One region of the Chryseobacterium sp. PTM-20240506 genome, then DNA from elsewhere that is predicted to be linked to it. Evidence: riboswitches for the same ligand, from Rfam matches in the RefSeq annotation. Region 1 holds a riboswitch; each other region holds the start of a gene.
What was found. Region 1 has a riboswitch for cobalamin ahead of ACNFU2_RS08235 (acyl-CoA thioesterase). Riboswitches for the same ligand answer to the same signal wherever they lie in the genome.
Positions count from the first base shown of each region.

Region 1 (4,914 bases):
CGACATATTCTTCGAGATTAAAGAAAATGTCCGGAATCATCAGGGAATCAGACGCCAATACGCTCCTGTTAATTGATGAGTTTGGAACAGGTTCCGATCCGGAACTGGGAGGTGCCCTGGCAGAAAGTTTCCTTGAATTTTTCTACGACAAAAAAAGTTTCGCGATTATCACCACACACTATACCAATATCAAACTGGTGATAGAACAACTCCCTAATGCTGAAAATGCGGCGATGCTATTCAATGAAGAAACTCTGGAACCGATGTACAAACTGGAGGTAGGCCAGGCAGGAAGTTCCTTTACTTTTGAAGTTGCCGAAAAGAATAAAATTCCCAGATTCATTATCCATTCTGCAAAGAAAAAGGTAGAACACGATATTGTAAACCTTGATAAAACCATTGTTAAGCTACAGCAGGAAAAATTTGAAGTTGAAAAGCTTAAAACAGATCTGGCTGAAAGAAAGGAATCGGTAGAAGATAAACGGGATAACCTTCAAAAGCTGAATGAACAACTTCAGCAAAAATTATTCAATTTTCAAAAGCTGTATGAAGAAGAACATCGGAAGCTTCAGTTCGGGAACAAAATCGAATCTTTTATCGAAAGCTACGTTAAGGGAAAATCCAGGAAGGATGTGGTAAAAGATTTCGTGAAGATTTTAGAACAGGAAAAATTCAGAAAAATAGGTGCTGATAAAGATGAAACCAAACGTCTTCAGATTGTAAAAAGAAAGATCACCCAGCAGCTGAAAAAAGAAGAGGTTATTGAAAAAATCGCAGAAACCAACGAAAAAATAGAGGAAAAACGCAAAACCGATCGTGAGATCTGGATGAAAGTGGGACAACGGGTGCGTATTACAGGAAGTACCAGTGTCGGCACGATTGAAAAAATTTCAAGAAATAAAGTGATTGTCAATTATGGAACCTTTAAAACAACCATTGATGCCGATGAGCTTGAAAGAATTTAAAAATTGATTTAATAATAAATGAGAGTGCTTTTAGCACTCTCTTATTCTTTACTCTTTACTCTTTACTCTTCCTTCTTCCCAAAAAATTTCGCCTTACCGAATTTCTATCCTCCTCCAACCTAACAGAATAAATTCCTTTTGTAAAACTTTCTTTAGCAAATAAAGAAGATTTAGGAAGCTATAATTATGTTCCGAAATGCTTTTAATTTATATATTTGAAGTATCAAAAATTTTTCATGATGATTTCCGTAAACAAAGCATTCTATTTATCTGCCTTCAGTTTATTTTCATTAGCCTTCCTAAAAGGGCAGCAAAAAATTCCTTTTGGAGTTGTAAAAGCAGAAGAAGGCTATGCCAATGTACGGGTGGCAAAGGATAATTACAGAAAAATTGTAGACAAAATCAGAATGCGTAAAGGGGATGTTTTTCTTTATGTAAAACCGGCTCCCGGAGAAACAGAATGGCTATGGATCAAATATCCCGATAAGCAGGATACTGAAAAGCCTTTTGTGAGATATGAAAATCTTGATAAGGAAGGTATGGTGAATAAAGACCGTGTAGCCTTTATTGATCAGTTGCCTCAATACACACCTTCCAAATCCAAAAACGGAAGATCCCTCATTTTCACAGATAATAACAACCCCAAAATACCTACCGCTCAAAGGAGTAAAGTAATCATCGATATTTATCCTTCTAATGCCAGCTACCGTAAACAGGAAAAAGATACGGATGGAACGATATTAACCATTGATAAAGTTAAACCCTGGGGAATAAGCAAAGAACTTCCGGAAGGGATGACCGAAATCAAATCGATCCGGGTACAGCAGGTGGGGCGTGGCTCTGTCTTTGTGAGAGAAGCCATCAAAAATATGTTCCAGCCTACTATGGATTTCAATAACATCAGTGTAGCTGCTATTGATAATGATAATATTTTCCTTTATATGGTGAACGGATCAGGTGAAAACAGGTATACCACACTCTGGACAATCAAACAGGGCCGGGTGGCTCATCAGATTATTTTTAAAAATCCGGAATAATTCACCTTACTTCTCTGTATTATCCTTATTTTTGCACCTGAAAAAGTCTTACCACTTATTCATCACAGGAATGGGTTCTGCCTAACGCAGATTAAAAGGGAATCGTGTGAAAATCACGAGCTGTCGCGCAACTGTAAGTAACAAAATGTAGGATCCACTGTGCCATGCATGGGAAGGGATTAAAGATGTTACAAGTCAGGAGACCTGCCTTTTCTTTGAACAAGAAACTTTCGCGGCCTGAAGTTTATTGATCTGATGGATGTTTTCAGGAATATACTAATTCCTAGATTATTCTGTTTATTTCAATAATTTCATCCCGCTTTAATTTAATAATGAAATATGACTACAGAAGAAAGAATTCAAGCATCTGAAACCAGAATCTTTAAAGCGGTTTTCCCCAACACAACCAATCATTACGATACCCTTTTTGGTGGTACAGCGATGCAATTGATGGATGAAGTGGCATTTATTACCGCTACCCGCTTTGCAAGAAAACGAGTGGTAACTGTAAGCAGCGACAAAATTGATTTTAAAAAGCCTATTCCTGCAGGAACTATTGTAGAATTGATAGGAACAGTTTCCCATGTCGGGACTACCAGTATGAAGGTAAACGTAGAAATTTATACAGAACAGATGTATTCGTATGAAAGAGAAAGAGCTATTGTTGGAGATTTCACTTTCGTAGCTATAGACGAATTTAAAAAGCCTGTACAGATACTATAATCAGAAAAAAACGCAAGCCTTCGGCTTGCGTTTTATTTATCTTAAAACTTTTTCTGTTTCTAAACTTTTACTAAGTAAAAACTGGAATGCTTCTCCCATTTCATCAGAAGCCCGGCTGATGGCATTTTCCAGCATATTCCTGATCTGGCTTTCTGTTACCTTAGCTTCTGTCCAGCTTTTTCCTGAAGTATGCGAATTCAGGATAAACGGCATGATCCTGTCTATTGCACAGGCAAAAATAGCATCAGGGGTCTGTTCTTCTTCAAATTCCAGCCACAAATTAAAGAATTCCGAACGCAAAGGTTCATCAAGAATCCCGAAAATTTTCTGGGCAGACAATTTTTCTCTTTCAAATTTGCCCACCATGGCTTTTTCGTCAAATAAAAATGTATCTCCAGCTTCTATTTCTACCAGATCGTGGATAGAAAGAATCCGTATCACCCTTAACAGATCGATATCAGCCCTGTTTTTAGCATAGGGGAAAAGTACCTGTGCTAAAATAATGATCTGCCATGAGTGTTCAGCAGTATTTTCTCTTCTTGAATCATCGGCATTATAATTCCTTCTCTGTACATTTTTTAATGCATCTACAGCAAGAATAAAATCAATTTCCTTTTGTATTTTCATGTTTCCTATTCTTTATAATATTCTTTGATTGGATATCTCTTTGTTTTTATGATCCATTTATTTTTAATCTTTTCGCGTCGGGTTACTTTTACAGATTCATCATTCATGGCATCTTCTTCCAGTTCAAAGACCTTATCAAGTCCTTTTCCGGGCAGCACTCTGTATTCTGTGGTTAAATGCCAGCAACAACCGGATTTAGAAAATGTTATGAGTCTTTTCCTTTTTGGATCTGTCTGAAACATTCCCAGATTTTCGCGGGCAAGATCAGTTAATTCCTCACTGATCACGAATTGCTTTCTTGTCGTATTATAGACATATACGTCATAGGAAGGACCACCATAGCTGCTTTCATTACCATTTCGGATAGCAATATCTTCAAAACCGTCAAAGTTAAAATCTTTAAATATCAGCGGGCTCTGTTCATCATAAAGCTGAATAACATTAACACTAGGTTGTTGATCCTTACCAAGGTAAAAATAAAGATCATCAGAAGTGAACTCCTGTAAAGTCCGCGAGGTCCTTTTATCTTTCAGTATAATTGTACCATTTCCACTACATTTATCAGCATCACAATCCTGAACAGTGATCTCCGCATTATACAATAAGGATCCATCTTTAATTTCAAAATGCTGCTGACCGGAGCAAAAAGATCCTAAAATAATAAAGATGATCAAGATTACAGAACTATTCAAAATTAACTTTTTTGCTCAGTATACAGATGACTGAAAATTTCCATAACAAAAATAAGAATAGCGTTAAGAATGACCATCATTTATCTTCTATTTTAATTGATTTTAGTTTTCTTAAAAAAATAGATAAAATTTATTTAATTGAAAATCAGTTAATTAAATAAAAGTAAATAAAAATTTCACTACTTTGTATTGCATAATACCATTTTAATTACATATCTTTGTAATGTAAAATAAGAATAGGTTCAACTAGCTAGGAACCGGATTCTAAATATAACTAATTAAAACCTTATTAAGATGAATACTGAAAATACCAAAGCGCAAATGCGAAAAGGGATTCTGGAATTCTGTATTTTAAGTCTTATCAATCATCGTGAAATGTATGTTTCCGACCTTATAGATGAACTAAAAAAAGGAAAACTGGATGTAGTAGAAGGCACACTCTACCCTCTTTTAACAAGATTAAAAAATGGTGAGTTTCTCTCTTACAGATGGGAAGAATCAACAGGAGGCCCACCGAGAAAATACTACCAGATTACAGAAAAAGGAAAGTTGTTTTTAGGTGAACTTCTCAATACCTGGAACGAATTAACAGATTCAGTAAACCAAATCACTCAAAAAAATTAAAAAACAAAGCTATGAACAAGACACTCTCAATAGGACTCGCAGGTTTTTCTTTTACAATAGAGGAACACGCATACATAAAGCTAAGCGATTACCTTAATGCACTAAGAAGCTCTCTGGATGCTTCAGAAGCAGATGAGGTAATGCATGACATAGAAATAAGAATGGTTGAAATCTTCAGAGATTCATTAGGAAAAAGAGAAGTTATCAACGATACTGATGTAGAAGGAGTAATTGCACAAATCGGAA
Region 1 covers NZ_CP182581.1:1,874,102-1,879,015, forward strand. Annotated here, with positions in the region: gene ACNFU2_RS08225 (endonuclease MutS2) at 1-965, shown strand, start outside; gene ACNFU2_RS08230 (hypothetical protein) at 1,202-2,002, shown strand; cobalamin riboswitch at 2,058-2,229, shown strand; gene ACNFU2_RS08235 (acyl-CoA thioesterase) at 2,342-2,725, shown strand; gene ACNFU2_RS08240 (HD domain-containing protein) at 2,762-3,352, opposite strand; gene ACNFU2_RS08245 (FG-GAP repeat protein) at 3,358-4,044, opposite strand; gene ACNFU2_RS08250 (PadR family transcriptional regulator) at 4,339-4,668, shown strand; gene ACNFU2_RS08255 (PspC domain-containing protein) at 4,680-4,914, shown strand, end outside.

Region 2 (4,914 bases), 1.7 Mb from region 1:
TCATTCACAATGGTCATTTCACTCACTGCGAGATGAAAATCTTTTTTCACAGTTCCGGTTGCTGCATCAACGAGAAATAAACTTGATGGTACATTGTAATAATCTCCTCTTGAGCTTACATACAAATCCCCGTAATTATCCTTTTTAAGGCGGTGAAGGTTGATTGCAACATTTATTTTTTTACTTTCTGTAAATGTATTGAGATCGATCACAGAAACAGTTTTATCATAATTTGGAACCATATACCCTCCTGAATTAGCTACAAAAAGCTGGTTTCCCACAATCTCAATTTCTTCAGGCTGATATCCTACGGTAACTTGTCTTTGAATAGCAAGGGAAGTCGTATCAATCTCCACAACTTTTCCTTTAGGAGAATTAGGATTAATATCAACCGGCCCAGCGTAACTGCTGGCATAGGCTTTTCCATCTTTGAATTTAATGTACCTGCAGTTTTGTAACTGGATTGTTTTGATTCGCTTTGCTGTTTTTGCATCCAGCACCTCGATTTTATTGGATACATTCACCACAACATACAATTTACCTCCGTAAATCTGAATATCATTTCCCACATCGCCTAATTCTTTGACAACATTGGGATTAATTTCTGCATAAATATTCCTTCTGTAGTTTCCTGTTGTATAATCAAAAAAATCAAGTGTGCATTTATTGCTCCCCATATTTCCTTCATTCAAAACATAAAAACCTTTGATTGCAGTATTTTCCGGTTGTGTAAGACCCGTCTCAACTTCTTCTTTCGGAGTGTATTCATCTGTTCTGCATGACAGTAATGAAAACGCAATAAATAAGAACACGTAATAGCTTATTTTTTTCATAATGTATAGCTTACAATAAGTTTAAAATTTCTTCCTGGCATTGGATAGTTCCTTACCACATCATAGTGCTGATTCAAAGTATTATTGACCTCAAAGCTTACCTTGAGCTGGTGAGAATACCAGTTAAACCTTTTCTGAATCGATAAATCGTGTGTATACCAGGGTCTGATGAGATTATATTCAATATTGTTTTGTTGTGCATCATAACGTTTCCCCGTATACATAAAGCTATAATTAAAGCTCCACTCCTTATAATCAGCCATCAAAGTAAAAGTTCCTGAATGCCATGGCACATAAGGAATCTGATCTCCATAATATGACTCCCCTTTTTCAGTAAAATCGCGTGCACTTTGGTAGGTATAGCTCAACAATGGTTTCAATATTACTTTCCCAAGGTCCAGCTCAGCCTGTATATTCACATCTGATCCTATGATATGAACATCTCCAAGATTCGTCATCATCCATCTGAAAAGATTGGTTGTGGGCACTGCAATGATCTTATTTTCCACTTTGTTATAATACCCGTCTGCCTTGAAGTAAATACTTTTCAGAACCTGATGGTTATAAGTCTTCTGATAAGTAAAACCTACGTCATATTGATTGGTAAATTCAGGTTTAAGAAAAACATTCCCGATCATGGTATAGTACAGGTCATTGAAAGTCGGCATTCTAAAAATCCTTTTATAAAATGCTCTCACTGTTAAATTCTTAAAGGCCAGTGGCTGGTAACTCAAAAATGCAGAGGGTGTCCATTCACTCTTATCCGGCGACTTGGAATTACGTTCAACATTCTCCCGAATAAAAGTGCCTAAAACACTTCCAAGAAACTTAAACCGGTTCCATTGGTAAGTGGTTGCAAAAGCAACCAATGAGGTATAACGCGTGGGAAATGAGAAAAGCTTAAGATCGGAATCCAGATTATTATACTGGAAATCAACATTAGCACTAACATCCCAGTTTGGTGTAATTGAGTAAATATTGGAAGATGATAAATATAATTCTCTCTGGATATATGTATTATCCGTTTTTAAAGCCGTTTCAGCTACATTTACCGTATCCATATACCGGGTATAGTCGTAGGCAAATTTAGCTTTGAGCTGAGTCTCAAATTTTGGAAATATTTTTTTCCTTAGGTGAGCCTGAACAAAATAATTTCTATCAAGTAATTTTTGTCCTTTCGGATCAAAACCATTATTCACAATTGCTGAGGGAATCCCACGATCTGAAATATATCCGTAGCCCCGGACATTCCAGTCTCCATTATTCAGATTTCCCTGCAGGCTGGTCTCAAATCTTTTGGCAGTAATATAAGAATCATATCTTGTTGCAATTGTATCATTGGCTATAGTACCATCGGGGTGTTTTTTCTGGTATTTGTATTTATATTGTCCGTCACTCTGTATAAATTCGGAGCTGAAACTTGCGGAAATTTTATCTGAAAGCTTTTGCTCCAATCGAAATGACGGGTTGAAAAGATCGATTGAACTGTTTTTTATTCTAAGTACAAGATTCGTTTTTTTATTTCCGGAAAAATAAGGAGTCTTGGGTTGGAGATAAATTGAGCCGGAAGATCCAAAATCTTTTGCAGGCTGAAAGATCTCACTTTTCTGTCCGTTGTATAATGAAATTTCTCCGATATCATCCAGCGAAAACTTTCCCAGATCGATGACCCCGTTTTGTGCGTTTCCCAATTGAATCCCATCATAGAAAACACCGACATGCTGGCTACCCATGCTTCGGATATTAACCGTTTTCAATCCGCCAATTCCACCGTAATCCTTGATCTGTACTCCCGAAAAATAGCGTAATGCATCGGCTACGGACTGGCTGTTCAACCTTTCCAGCTGTTCTCCTGAAAGAGTTTGAGCGGGAAGAATTTCTTTAAAATCTTTTTTATAAATGGTAACCGGAAGGATCCCTTTTTCCTTTATACTATCTCTTGACTGAGAAAAATAAAGCTGGTTAATTAGCACAAGGATTGTGATAATTATTTTTTTAGTTGTAAAAGTAAATTTCGGTTCCATTAGCTCATTGAGAATAATCTTGACACTAATGGATATAAGAAAGCAGCAATAACATTGTACAGCCATAGCTGCACAGAAGCATTGTTGTCCTTAGCTTTATTCCACGAAAGCATCAAACTTAAATCTTCTGGCAGGTCTTCTGACTTACTCCATTTTTGAAATCCTTCCCATTAAAAACAGTGGATATATACATCAAAAATTTTGGTTTAGAGTTTACAGCAGCGGGTCTGTTCCGGATTTACACCGGATTCCCTTTTAAAAGCCTTTTACAGCTCACCAGATTCCGGCAAAGATAGAAAATTCTTCTTAGAAACAATATTATACTTAATAAAATGATTTTCAACAGAATAAAAACAAACATTCCGTTACATGAGTAACGGAATGTTCATTTGATTTTTATATCCCAAAGTTAATAAACACACTGAATCTGGATTTAGCTTCAATATTTCCACCCGCTAGGTTTGAATAGGCAGGAAGCATCAGTTCACTACCCAGGCTCCATTTACTATAGGAAAGTTCAAAGCCTAATTTTCCATATAAAGCACTTCCGGCAGTATCCGGTAAGGCTTCATCAAATTGCTTATTCCTATCATATACTTCTCCCTGTAATCCGGCTTTCCCGGAAAAGATCATTTTTTTGTCCGCATAAAGCTGATAAAATCCGGTAGCTGCATAGTTCCATTGGTTTCCAAACTGATAATACTTCTTATTTTCACCTTTAACAGTATAATCCGTATTAACAATTACCGCAACTTTGTTCTTTTGGTATTTATAATTCACAACCATCTGATAATCCCAGCTTCCTGTTCCCAATTGGAAACTCGGATTCACTCCCGTAATTCCTTTTTCATCAAATCTTCCTAACGGAACTTTTATTCCTAATCCTCCATTTAATTGGTGAGATGCATCTTTAGAATTGATCAGCTGATAAATACCCATTACATTCAGATCCCCTATTCCATTAATTCTGATGTCTCCCTGCATTGTTTTTTTTTCATGAAACTGAAAAGGGAGACTCACGTAAGCACTCAGCTTTTTCGTAATGGGAACTTTTCCCCATAACTGGATGGTATTGAAGTACTGATCCTGGGTGAGATCATTCACAAAAAGGTTTTCTTTGGCTTTATAATGCTGTGCAAAATATTTTATTCCTATAAATTGAGGATTAAGCAAAGACTCAAATCCTGATGATCCATTTCCTGCAGCACAGCCACAAGCATCACAATCATCATCAAAAAATTTGCTGGGGTTAAAGCTATTTTCAGGAATATACAAACTGTCTCTTATGGGTTCTGCATAGGCTATTTGGCATAAAAATAAACCCAATACTATTAAAAAAATGTTTTTCATGTTTGATTAAAATTTATTCTGAGAATTTTGGGTTGGTAACAAAGTCTTTATCAGATAGAGTTTTCAGGAAAGCAATAATGGACTGCTTCTCCGCATTGTTCATCGTGAGTCCGATATGTCCGTTTTGTTTAAGCAGCGGATCAAGGTTAGGATTGTCCTCTACATTATCCGAGTAAAAATTAAGAACAGCATCCAGGGTATAGAATCTCCCGTCATGCATATAAGGTGCTGTATATTCCACATTCCTTAAGCTGGGTACCCGGAATTTCATCCAATCTACCTGATCCAATGTTACCCTGTAACGCCCGGCATCCTTAAACTGACTATTGTAATACATTCCTGTATTGCGGAAACTTTCATCCGTAAACAATTCTCCGCTATGGCATGAGGAACATTTCTGCTGGAATAGTGCCATTCCCTTCATTTCCGTTGTAGTAAAAGTTGCTTTTCCATGCTTATACTGGTCATACTTAGAATTACCAGAAATCATCGTTACCATGAACTGTGACAAAGCCTTCAAAACCCTTTCCCCTGTAATATATTCATCACCATAAGCGGCTTTGAAAAGATTTCTATACTTACTGTCGGCATTTAATTTAGCAATCACTTCAGGCATTGAACTATCCATTTCGTTTGCGTCGGTAATAGGAATAATGGGTTGCTCATTAAGGTTATGAATTACCCCATCCCACATATATCGCTTTAAG
Region 2 covers NZ_CP182581.1:3,576,020-3,580,933, reverse strand. Annotated here, with positions in the region: gene ACNFU2_RS15900 (YncE family protein) at 1-833, opposite strand, end outside; gene ACNFU2_RS15895 (TonB-dependent receptor plug domain-containing protein) at 830-2,857, opposite strand; cobalamin riboswitch at 2,969-3,153, opposite strand; gene ACNFU2_RS15890 (transporter) at 3,254-4,207, opposite strand; gene ACNFU2_RS15885 (cytochrome-c peroxidase) at 4,221-4,914, opposite strand, start outside.
Region 2: another riboswitch for cobalamin. It lies ahead of ACNFU2_RS15895 (TonB-dependent receptor plug domain-containing protein); the one in region 1 lies ahead of ACNFU2_RS08235 (acyl-CoA thioesterase).

Region 3 (4,914 bases), 2.4 Mb from region 1:
AATTGATGGTGCAATGTCATAGCTGCTTCCACGGCTGTTTGTGAATGGAATTCAGCAGGGAAAGAGATCTTAAACAATACATTCTCCATTACATAAGAACCGTATTCACGCTGAAATTTGAATTCATTTCCTTTAAATGAAACATCATAGAATCCCCATATTTTAGCCGTAAGTACCGAAGGATAACCCATTTCGCCGGTTTTGGCAATTAATGCTAAACGCACAGCTCTGGAAGTGGCATCTCCGGCTGCCCATGACTTACGACTTCCTGTATTAGGAGCGTGACGGTATGTTCTTAAAGATTGTCCGTCCACAAAGGCCAATGAGATCGCATTGATCAGCTCATCACGGGTTAATCCAATTAATTTCCCTACAACGGCCGTAGAAGCCAACTTCACTAATAAAACGTGATCTAAACCTACTCTGTTGAATGAATTTTCAAGAGCAATTACTCCCTGAATTTCATGCGCCATGATCATGGCTTCCAGCACCTGCTTCATTTTCAAAGGAGCTTTTCCTTCTGCAATATGGGTTCTGGACAACCAGTCAGCGGTTGCTAAAATTCCTCCTAAGTTATCAGAAGGATGTCCCCATTCTGCAGCTAGCCATGTATCATTAAAATCCAGCCAACGAATAATAGCTCCAATATTGAAAGCCGCCTGAACCGGATCCAGTTGAAACTGAGTTCCCGGCACTTTTGCACCATTCGGAACAACAGTTCCTTTTACAATAGGTCCCAATAATTTCGTACATGCAGGATAAGTTAAAGCTTCCAATCCACATCCAATAGTATCTAAAAGGCAGTAGTGGGCCGTTTTCCAGGCCAGGTCGTTTTTAATTTCGAAGTTCAATACGTAATCTGCAATATCTGTTAATACCTGATCCGGTTGTGGTCTTTCATTTGAAATGTGTGATGACATCTTTTTGTTTTAAGTTTAATTAGTTTATATTTTAAATTGATTGTATTATCTGCTTGTGATAGGAACAAATTCTTTATTTTCAGGCCCGGTGTAATTGGCACTTGGACGGATAATTTTGCCATCCTGCCTTTGTTCAATGATGTGGGCACTCCATCCGGTGACTCTTGAAATAACAAATAACGGAGTGAACATAAGGGTTGGTACTCCCATCAGATGATACGAAACCGCTGAGAACCAATCCAGGTTAGGGAACATTTTCTTTTCTTCCCACATTATGGTTTCCAGCCTTTCAGCAATATGATAAAGCAACATATCTCCTGCCTCTTCGGAAAGTTCTTTCGCTACTTTTTTTATCACTACGTTTCGCGGATCCGATATAGTGTACACCGGATGTCCAAATCCAATAATTACTTCTTTGTTACCAATACGCCTTCTGATATCCTCTTCCGCTTCATCCGGGGAATTATAACGACTCTGAATTTCGAAAGCCACTTCATTCGCCCCACCATGTTTAGGACCTCTTAAAGCGCCGATAGCTCCCGTTATACAGGAATAAAAATCTGAAGAGGTTCCCGCAATAACACGCGCAGTAAAAGTGGAAGCGTTAAATTCATGCTCTGCATACAGATTAAGAGAGATTTCCATTGCCTTCACCCAGGAATCGGGTGCTTTTTTACCATGCAACAGGTGAAGAAAATGGCCCCCAATAGTATCATCATCAGTTTCTACATCAATCTCTTTTCCGTTATGCGTATAATGATACCAATACAAAAGTCCGGAACTGAATGATGCCAGTAATTTGTCTGCAATATCCCTTGCTCCCGCCACATTATGATCGTCTTTTTCAGGCTGAATACTTCCAATTGCTGAAACCATGGAGCGCATTACATCCATCGGATGGGCAGCTGCAGGAATACTTTTCAGGATATTTCTTACAGAATGTGGTAATCCTCTCAGTGATTTCAATTTGGCTTTATAGTTTTTTAACTGGGCTCCTGTTGGTAGCTGTCCGTAAATAAGAAGATAGGCTACCTCCTCAAATTCTGCTTTTTCTGCGAGGTCCAAAATGTCATAACCTCTGTAATGGAGATCATTTCCACTTTTTCCTACACTGCAAAGTGCAGTATTACCTGCGGCAACCCCGGAAAGCGCTACACTTTTCTTAGGCTTAAATGTTGGTTCGTTATTCATTGACATTCTTGTTCTGTTTAAATAGGTTATCTAATTTTTGTTCGTAATCATGGTATCCAATACTTTTGTAAAGCTCTTCCCGGGTCTGCATGGTATCAATTACATGAGCCTGGGTTCCATCTTTCCGGATATGCTCGTAAACATTCAGTGCTGCCTTATTTGCCGCCCGGAAAGCAGAAAGGGGATATAAAATCAAACCGACTCCCGCATCTTTCAGTTCATCAGCAGTATACATTTTAATCATTCCGAATTCTGTAATATTGGCCAGTACAGGAATACCTGTAGCGTCTACAAACTTTTGATAATAGCTTAAATCAGGAACAGCCTCCGCAAAGATGAAATCTGCTCCGGCTTCTTTATAGGCAACAGCCCTTTCCAATGTTTTTTCAAGCCCTTCATTGGCAAAAGCATCAGTACGTGCCCCGATCACAAAATTTTCATCCGTCCGAGCATCAACAGCAGCCTTCAAACGGTCTACCATTTCCTCTTTGCTTACCACTTCTTTACCTGGACGGTGCCCACAACGTTTCGCTCCCACCTGGTCTTCAATATGCAAAGCACCTGCTCCGGCTTTAATTAATGATTTTACAGTTCTTGCTACGTTGAATGCCGAAGGACCAAACCCCGTATCTACATCCACCAATAGAGGTAAATCACATACATTGGTTATTCGTTGAATATCGATCAGAACATCCTCAAGGGTCGTAATTCCCAGATCCGGAATTCCCAACGATCCTGCAGCAACTCCTCCTCCGGAAAGATAAATAGCATTGAATCCTGCTTGCTGCGCCAGCAATGCATGATTGGCATTGATAGCCCCGACAATCTGAAGAGGGTTTTCTTTTTGCATCGTCTCCCGGAAACGTAATCCGGCAGACTCTAGACTTACATTTTTACTCATCTTTAATATTATTGTTCGTTTTGATGTATTTTAACTCACATTCTTCCAACAATTTAAAGAAAGATTATTCTTTAAATGATTAAAATAATTAAACGACCTATAAACCTTAATGAATGGTTGAACAGCCTCATTACATTTTCATGTAATAACAATCCGGTCAAAGATTGCTGCCATCAGCCTGTAATGCTTATAAATCAATATAAAAGGTGCTGATAAAACTTCACAATACTTTGTAAAAGAGAAAATTATGGAAAGGGACTAATACGAGCAAGCTGTAGAAATGATACAGCCCTGAAAAGCAAAACCTGTAAACCATTTCTTAAAAATGATAATGTACACAAAAAGATATCGGGCACTGTTATCACATCGTATCATACCTGACTATAAGCTTCAGATCGCGAAAGCATCGTCAATTCGAAATAGGCAGGTCTCCTGACTTGTAACAATTTTTATCGTCCTTCCCATTCAAAAAAAGAACAGTGAACCCTGATTGATAAAAACCTTTTGAGTGTTACTTACAGTTGCGCGACAGTTCGTGATTCACACACGATTCCCTTTTAATTCACAGCTAAGTGTAACCAATTCCGGTTGATAAAGAAGTATAAATGAACTCCTTGGTGGTAAATATAGGTATTTTATTGAAACACGAAAATAATTATTTACGAACAACAGTTAGGAATTCGTAATTCTTTGAAAATAGGCATTATAAATATATTTTCAATTTTCAAAATCATAATTAAAATGATCTTGATTATGTAAAAATCACTTGCAAAAAAATCCGACAAACACGATTATTGAGAAAAGCATATGCTCTCAATATGAAAATATGATTCTGAATTAACAGATAAAAGCCTGAAAAACACTCACAATATCTGTTTCAAATTCTCACCTATATTTTGCAAAGCCAACAGGCTATGGGATGTGATACGTTCTGCAAAAATAATCCTGAAATGGTACCTGAACTGATCGGTAAGGCTAAAAATTTCTCCGGGAGTAAATAATATTCTTTGCTGTTCGCAATAAGCGTAAAATTTCTCCATATCCACTCCTTCAGGCAAACTTCCCCAAATGCTGTATCCACCCTGAGGATCTTCAAAATAAGCCCCATCCGGAAAATGGCTTTTTAATATCTCTAACACATCTTTGGCCTGCTTATATAGCTGTTTACGAAATGAACGCAAATGTTTATCATAGCTATGGTCTTCAAGCAGTTTAATGACCAGTTCCTGATATACCGGAGCAACAGATCTTCCTAAGGCAAACCTGGTTCTCTCTGCTTCCGCATGGAATTTTCCCGAATGCATCCATCCCAGGCGAATACCGGGAGCCAATGTTTTGGAAAAAGAAGAAAAAGTTATTACCCAACCACCGGTATCAAAACTCCCGATCCCCGAAGGTCTCTCATTGCCAAAATAAAGGTCTCCGTAAATATCATTTTCGATAATCGGAAACTCATATTCTTCCGCAATGGAAAGCAGTTCTTTTTTTACAGTTTCCGACATCAGAATTCCTGTAGGATTGTGAAAATTAGGTGTAACTACAAGAGATCTGATATCATGATCCGCGCATATCTTTTTTAAATATGCCGTATCAAAACCATTTCTATCCCGGACAGGAATTTCTATGACTTTAAGTTTCAGATTGGCAATTACTTCCAAAACAGAAAAAACGCACGGACTTTCAACAGCAATGAGGTCACCGGCATTCGTCACAGATGCCAGGGCAATGTAAAGTGCCTGCAATGCTCCATCAGTAATGATTAATTTTTCAGGATGCAATGTGTATCCATATTGAGAAGTACGTTTAGCGATAAGATCTCTTAGTTCTAAAGACCCGTTAGCAGGATAGTAGCGAAGAAGTGAAGTCCCTTTTTCGCGGATCACTTTCTGCATTTTTTTTAAA
Region 3 covers NZ_CP182581.1:4,385,925-4,390,838, reverse strand. Annotated here, with positions in the region: gene ACNFU2_RS19735 (bifunctional 2-methylcitrate dehydratase/aconitate hydratase) at 1-920, opposite strand, end outside; gene prpC (bifunctional 2-methylcitrate synthase/citrate synthase) at 966-2,111, opposite strand; gene prpB (methylisocitrate lyase) at 2,104-3,012, opposite strand; cobalamin riboswitch at 3,417-3,610, opposite strand; gene ACNFU2_RS19720 (PLP-dependent aminotransferase family protein) at 3,876-4,914, opposite strand, start outside.
Region 3: another riboswitch for cobalamin. It lies ahead of prpB (methylisocitrate lyase); the one in region 1 lies ahead of ACNFU2_RS08235 (acyl-CoA thioesterase).

Region 4 (4,914 bases), 130 kb from region 1:
TTTTTTACCTGTGATGATAAAGGGACCTGATAACCGTCAAAGACAGCAATCTTTGCTCCATGAATATTCCCACCACTTGAAACGTCCACTAAATCCACCTTATGCTGCTTCAGTATTTTTGCAAGCTCTACACTGCTTTCGATATCCCATCCATTTTCAGCATATTCTGTTCCTGAGATTCTCACAAACAATGCAGTATTATCATTCAGTTCCTCGTTTACCGCATCTACTATTTCTATTAAAAATCGTATTCTGTTTTCGAAGCTGCCTCCATATTCATCTGTTCGTATATTCGAAAGCGGAGATAAAAACTGATGAACTAAATATCCATGTGCCCCATGGATCTCTATAATATCAAATCCTGCTTTCACAGCTCTTCTTGCAGCTTCTTTAAAATTCTGAACCTGAGTTTTGATTTCTTCCAGCGTCAGAGCGTGTGGAATTCTTTCTGTAGGATGATAAGGAATCGGGCTAGGTGCCAGGGTTTCCCACCCCTCTTCCACTGGAATTTGAATATTATTCCAGGTAGAGCCTTTTCTTCCGGCATGTGCCAGCTGGATTCCGATTTTACTCTCAGAATTGGAGTGGACAAAGTTGACAATCTGCTGAAGTTTTTCAGCCTGTTCGTCATTCCATATTCCCATACATTTATTAGTGATCCTTCCCCGGGGTTCAACACCCGTTGCTTCAATCATTATCAGTCCGGTACCACCTTGTGATCTGCTTCCGTAATGTACGAAATGAAAGTCATTAGCCATTCCGTTTTCACTTGAATACATACACATAGGTGACATAACCCATCGGTTAGAGAGTTTAATATTTCTGAATTGTATCGGAGTATATAACATTGTCTATTAATTTTTGAATTTTACTAATGAAGAGGAAATAATCCCGGGTTGCCCACGTGATTAAAAAGAACTAATTTTACCTCCCCTTTTTAGGCTCCAATAAATATATGAAAAAAGATATACAGATCGGCTACGAATATTTTAAAAATAGCTCTGAACTGAACGATATAGAAAAAAAACTTTTCGAAAGAGCAAAACAAGCCCGCGAAAATGCTTATGCCCCTTATTCCCAATTTTTGGTCGGGTGCTCCGTATTACTTGAAAACGGAGAAATATTTTCCGGTAACAATCAGGAAAATGCAGCTTTTCCATCCGGACTTTGTGCTGAAAGAACAGCTCTATTCTGGATAGGTGCAAATTTCCCTGAGGAAAAGATCAAAAAGATTTTTATCGTAGGAGGCCCTAAAGAATCTTCTGAAAAAACACCACCGATTCCCCCGTGTGGCGCCTGCAGACAAAGTCTTATTGAATACGAAACAAAACAAAAAGAAAATATTGATCTTTATTTTTCCAGTATGAATGACGAAATCGTTAAGGTAAATTCGATTAAAGATCTATTGCCATTTTACTTTGACTCGACGTTCTTGTAATCGTGAAACTCTCAATTCTGAGGTTCTGGGAATCGTTATTTTTTCTGCAGACCATTGTTTTGATTACAAATTAACAGATACGACTGAGATTTCTTTTTAAAAATTTATCTTTGCAAAAATTTTGGTTTTCAAGCTATTGAAATAATAGGGAATTGGGTGAAAATCCCAGACTGTCCCCGCAACTGTAGATCGCAATTAAAATTTCTATAAGAAACCACTGTGAAAACGGGAAGGTATAGAAATGCGAAAGTCAGGAGACCTGCCAAAATGATAATATCAAAAATATATTGCTTTCGGTGGAAAAGTAAAATAGTATGAAAAAAACCTTAGTACTGCTTTTATCGTTATCTGCTTATTTTCTTTGTCTGGGACAAGAGAAAGCAATCGATACCGTTTATATTTTTGACAACCAGATGAACAAGGTAAAACTTTTTCATAAGGTTACTCCAATTACTCCTCAGGATGCTGAAAAGAATTCCACGAATCTTTCAGAACTTTTACGTTTCCAATCCAGTATTTATATCAAGGAAAACGGACGAGGTGCAGTTTCTTCGCCTTCGTTCAGAGGAACCTCTGCTCCACAGACAGCCTTTGTTTGGAATGGAATCAATATCAATTCGATATTTCTTGGTCAGGGAGACATTAATAATATTCCTCTTTTCGGATATGATGAGATCGGAGTGAAAGCCGGTGGCGGAAGTGTAATATACGGGAGTGGTGCAATCGGCGGGAGTATACATCTCAATAATAATCTGGGTTTCAATAAAAGTTTTAAAGCCTCCCTGTATTCTGAGGGTGGATCATTTGGTACTTTTAATAATTTCGGAACGGCCTCCTACAGCAATGAAAAGCTGAGTTTTAAAGTCTCAGGAAATCATTCGATCAGTCAGAATGATTATAAAGTCGAAGAAAAAAACTATATTAATAGAAACGGCAAATACTTTAACAGTACCTTTAATGTTGGAATCTCCTATAAAATTGCGAGACATCAGACGATCTCATGGCAAAGTCAGTTTTTTGACTCGACACAGAATTATCCGATTTTTGTAGAGAATGGCAACCGTACAAAATACGAGACACAAAGCACCAGAAGCTTACTTTCCTGGGATATTACTAAAAATAAATTTTCAAATAGCTTAAAAGCTGCTTACACAGAAGAAAATTTCCAATATTTTGGCAATTACAATGCTCCGAAGACCAGTGGTTCAACAGGGAAAAATTATATCTTTAAAAATGATTTTAATTATTTCATCGTACCTGAACTTAATGTCAACATCATCACCGAATTCCAGGTAAACAAAGGTGAGGGGTATCAGCCTGATCTCCAAGGTGTAAAAACTGAAGGAATTGGTAATGTAAGTAGAAATGTAGGCTCTTTAGCGGGGTTAATACGATATTTTCCGACGAAAGATCTGCGTTTTGAAGCTGGTGTTAAAAAGGATTTTGTAGAGAATATAAGTTCGCCATTGCTTTACTCATTCTCGGGAAAATGGAGTCCGGTACAATGGTATAATCTTGGAGTAAATGTATCCAGAAATTTCAGATTTCCAACATTCAATGATCTGTATTGGAATCCCGGAGGAAATCCAAACCTAAAACCGGAAAGGTCTTACCAGATGGATATGGACCATGAGTTTAAATGGGGTAATATTAAACTTGCATTAAGTCCGTATTATCTTTATATATCGGATAATATAGTGTGGTTGCCGACAGCTTACGGATATTGGTCCCCAGTTAATATCAATAAAGTGAAGTCTTATGGTTTAGAATCACAGATTACTTTTGATAAACAGCTTAAAGAACACCATTTTAGATTTAATATAGGATATACACTTGCAAAATCCATCAATCAGGAAACTAAAAAGCAAATGATGTATGTCCCTCTCCATAAGGTTTTTGGAAATTTTGATTATCAGTATTCTTTCCTAAAACTTTATGTTCAGGGAGTTTTTAATGGTCTTACATACACTACAACAGATGAAAAAAGAGAAGATGCTATAGATTCTTATTTCGTCATGAACACGGGTGTATCAGCAACGATCTTAAAAAAATATGTCTTAGGTTTTAAAATCAATAATTTAACCAATACTGTTTATGAAACGGTGTCTTATTATCCGATGCCAAAACGTAATTACAGTATTTCCGCAACGATAAATTTTTAATAAAAAATAACATGAAAATAACTAGACTTTTACAACTTTTATTTGCTGTAGTACTACTTTTCAATATTTCCTGTAGTACTGATAGCGATAATACTTTGCCTGTAGTAACTTATGAAAACGGATATTTAATTTCGAACGAAGGAAATTTCGGAAAGCCAAATGCAGAAGTAACTTTCGTTTCAAGAGACTTAACTTTTAGTCAAAACAGCATCTTTTCCAAAAATAATAATGGAAACCAATTGGGTGATGTTTTACAAGCTATGGCATTCAACGGGGATAAAGCGTATCTCTTGTTAAACAACTCAAATAAAATCCAGGTAGTAAATCGATATACTTTTAAAAGTGCAGGTGAAATTACCAATCAAATAGATAATCCCCGTTATGTTGCAGTTGCCAATAATAATATCTATGTAACCAATGATAAATATCAGGGAGCTAAATATGTAAGTATTTATAAAAATTCAGATCTATCTTTTGTTAAGAAAATTACATTCACGGATAACGTTGAAAGAATTGTTGAAGCAGGAGGAAATATTTTTGTTCAAAATGCAAGCTTTGGATTCGGAAACAAAATAACTTACATCAATACTTCGAACAATGATGTACAATCTGTAATTACATTGCCCAATGTAAACATCAACAAAACAATTTCCTATAATGGTAATGTATATGTTATTGCTACAGGAACTACTGACTCTTATATTTATCAAATTTCAAGTACCGGAAGCATTACGAAAACAACAACGTTGACAGGTATTCCTAATGCTACCAATCTTCAGATTGATGGTGGAAGATATTTCTTCTCTTCAGCAAATAAAGTATACTCAATGGTTATGGCGGCAACTACTCCTCCTACAACTCCTATTATTACTGCTGTAGACGGAGGACAATACTATACACTTTACGGTTTCAGTGTTGTAGATGGAAAGATCTTTACGTCTGATGTGAAGAACTTTACTGAAGACAGTGAAGTTACAGTATATACTACTTCAGGATCAAAAATCAAATCCTTTACAACAGGTAAGGGGACTAATGGCGTGTATTTAAATTAAGAAGTTTCTACTTTTTAATAGACTAATAAATTTTATTTTTTTTTCATCATTTGTGTTTTTTCCGGGCTGCCTAAGGCAGCCCGGATTTCTTCTACAGAAACCAGACAACATCCAAATAAAAAAGATCCGGAAATGAAATCTCCGGATCTTTTTTATTTTTTCAATTGATAGTTTTGGACTCAGATGATCAATCCTAACTTTTCAGCTTCTGCAATAACATACTTTTTTGCTTCTTCATGATCATTCTGGATTTCACCTTCAA
Region 4 covers NZ_CP182581.1:1,999,816-2,004,729, forward strand. Annotated here, with positions in the region: gene namA (NADPH dehydrogenase NamA) at 1-848, opposite strand, end outside; gene ACNFU2_RS08745 (cytidine deaminase) at 956-1,438, shown strand; cobalamin riboswitch at 1,544-1,720, shown strand; gene ACNFU2_RS08750 (TonB-dependent receptor plug domain-containing protein) at 1,753-3,600, shown strand; gene ACNFU2_RS08755 (hypothetical protein) at 3,612-4,652, shown strand; gene ACNFU2_RS08760 (CCA tRNA nucleotidyltransferase) at 4,832-4,914, opposite strand, start outside.
Region 4: another riboswitch for cobalamin. It lies ahead of ACNFU2_RS08750 (TonB-dependent receptor plug domain-containing protein); the one in region 1 lies ahead of ACNFU2_RS08235 (acyl-CoA thioesterase).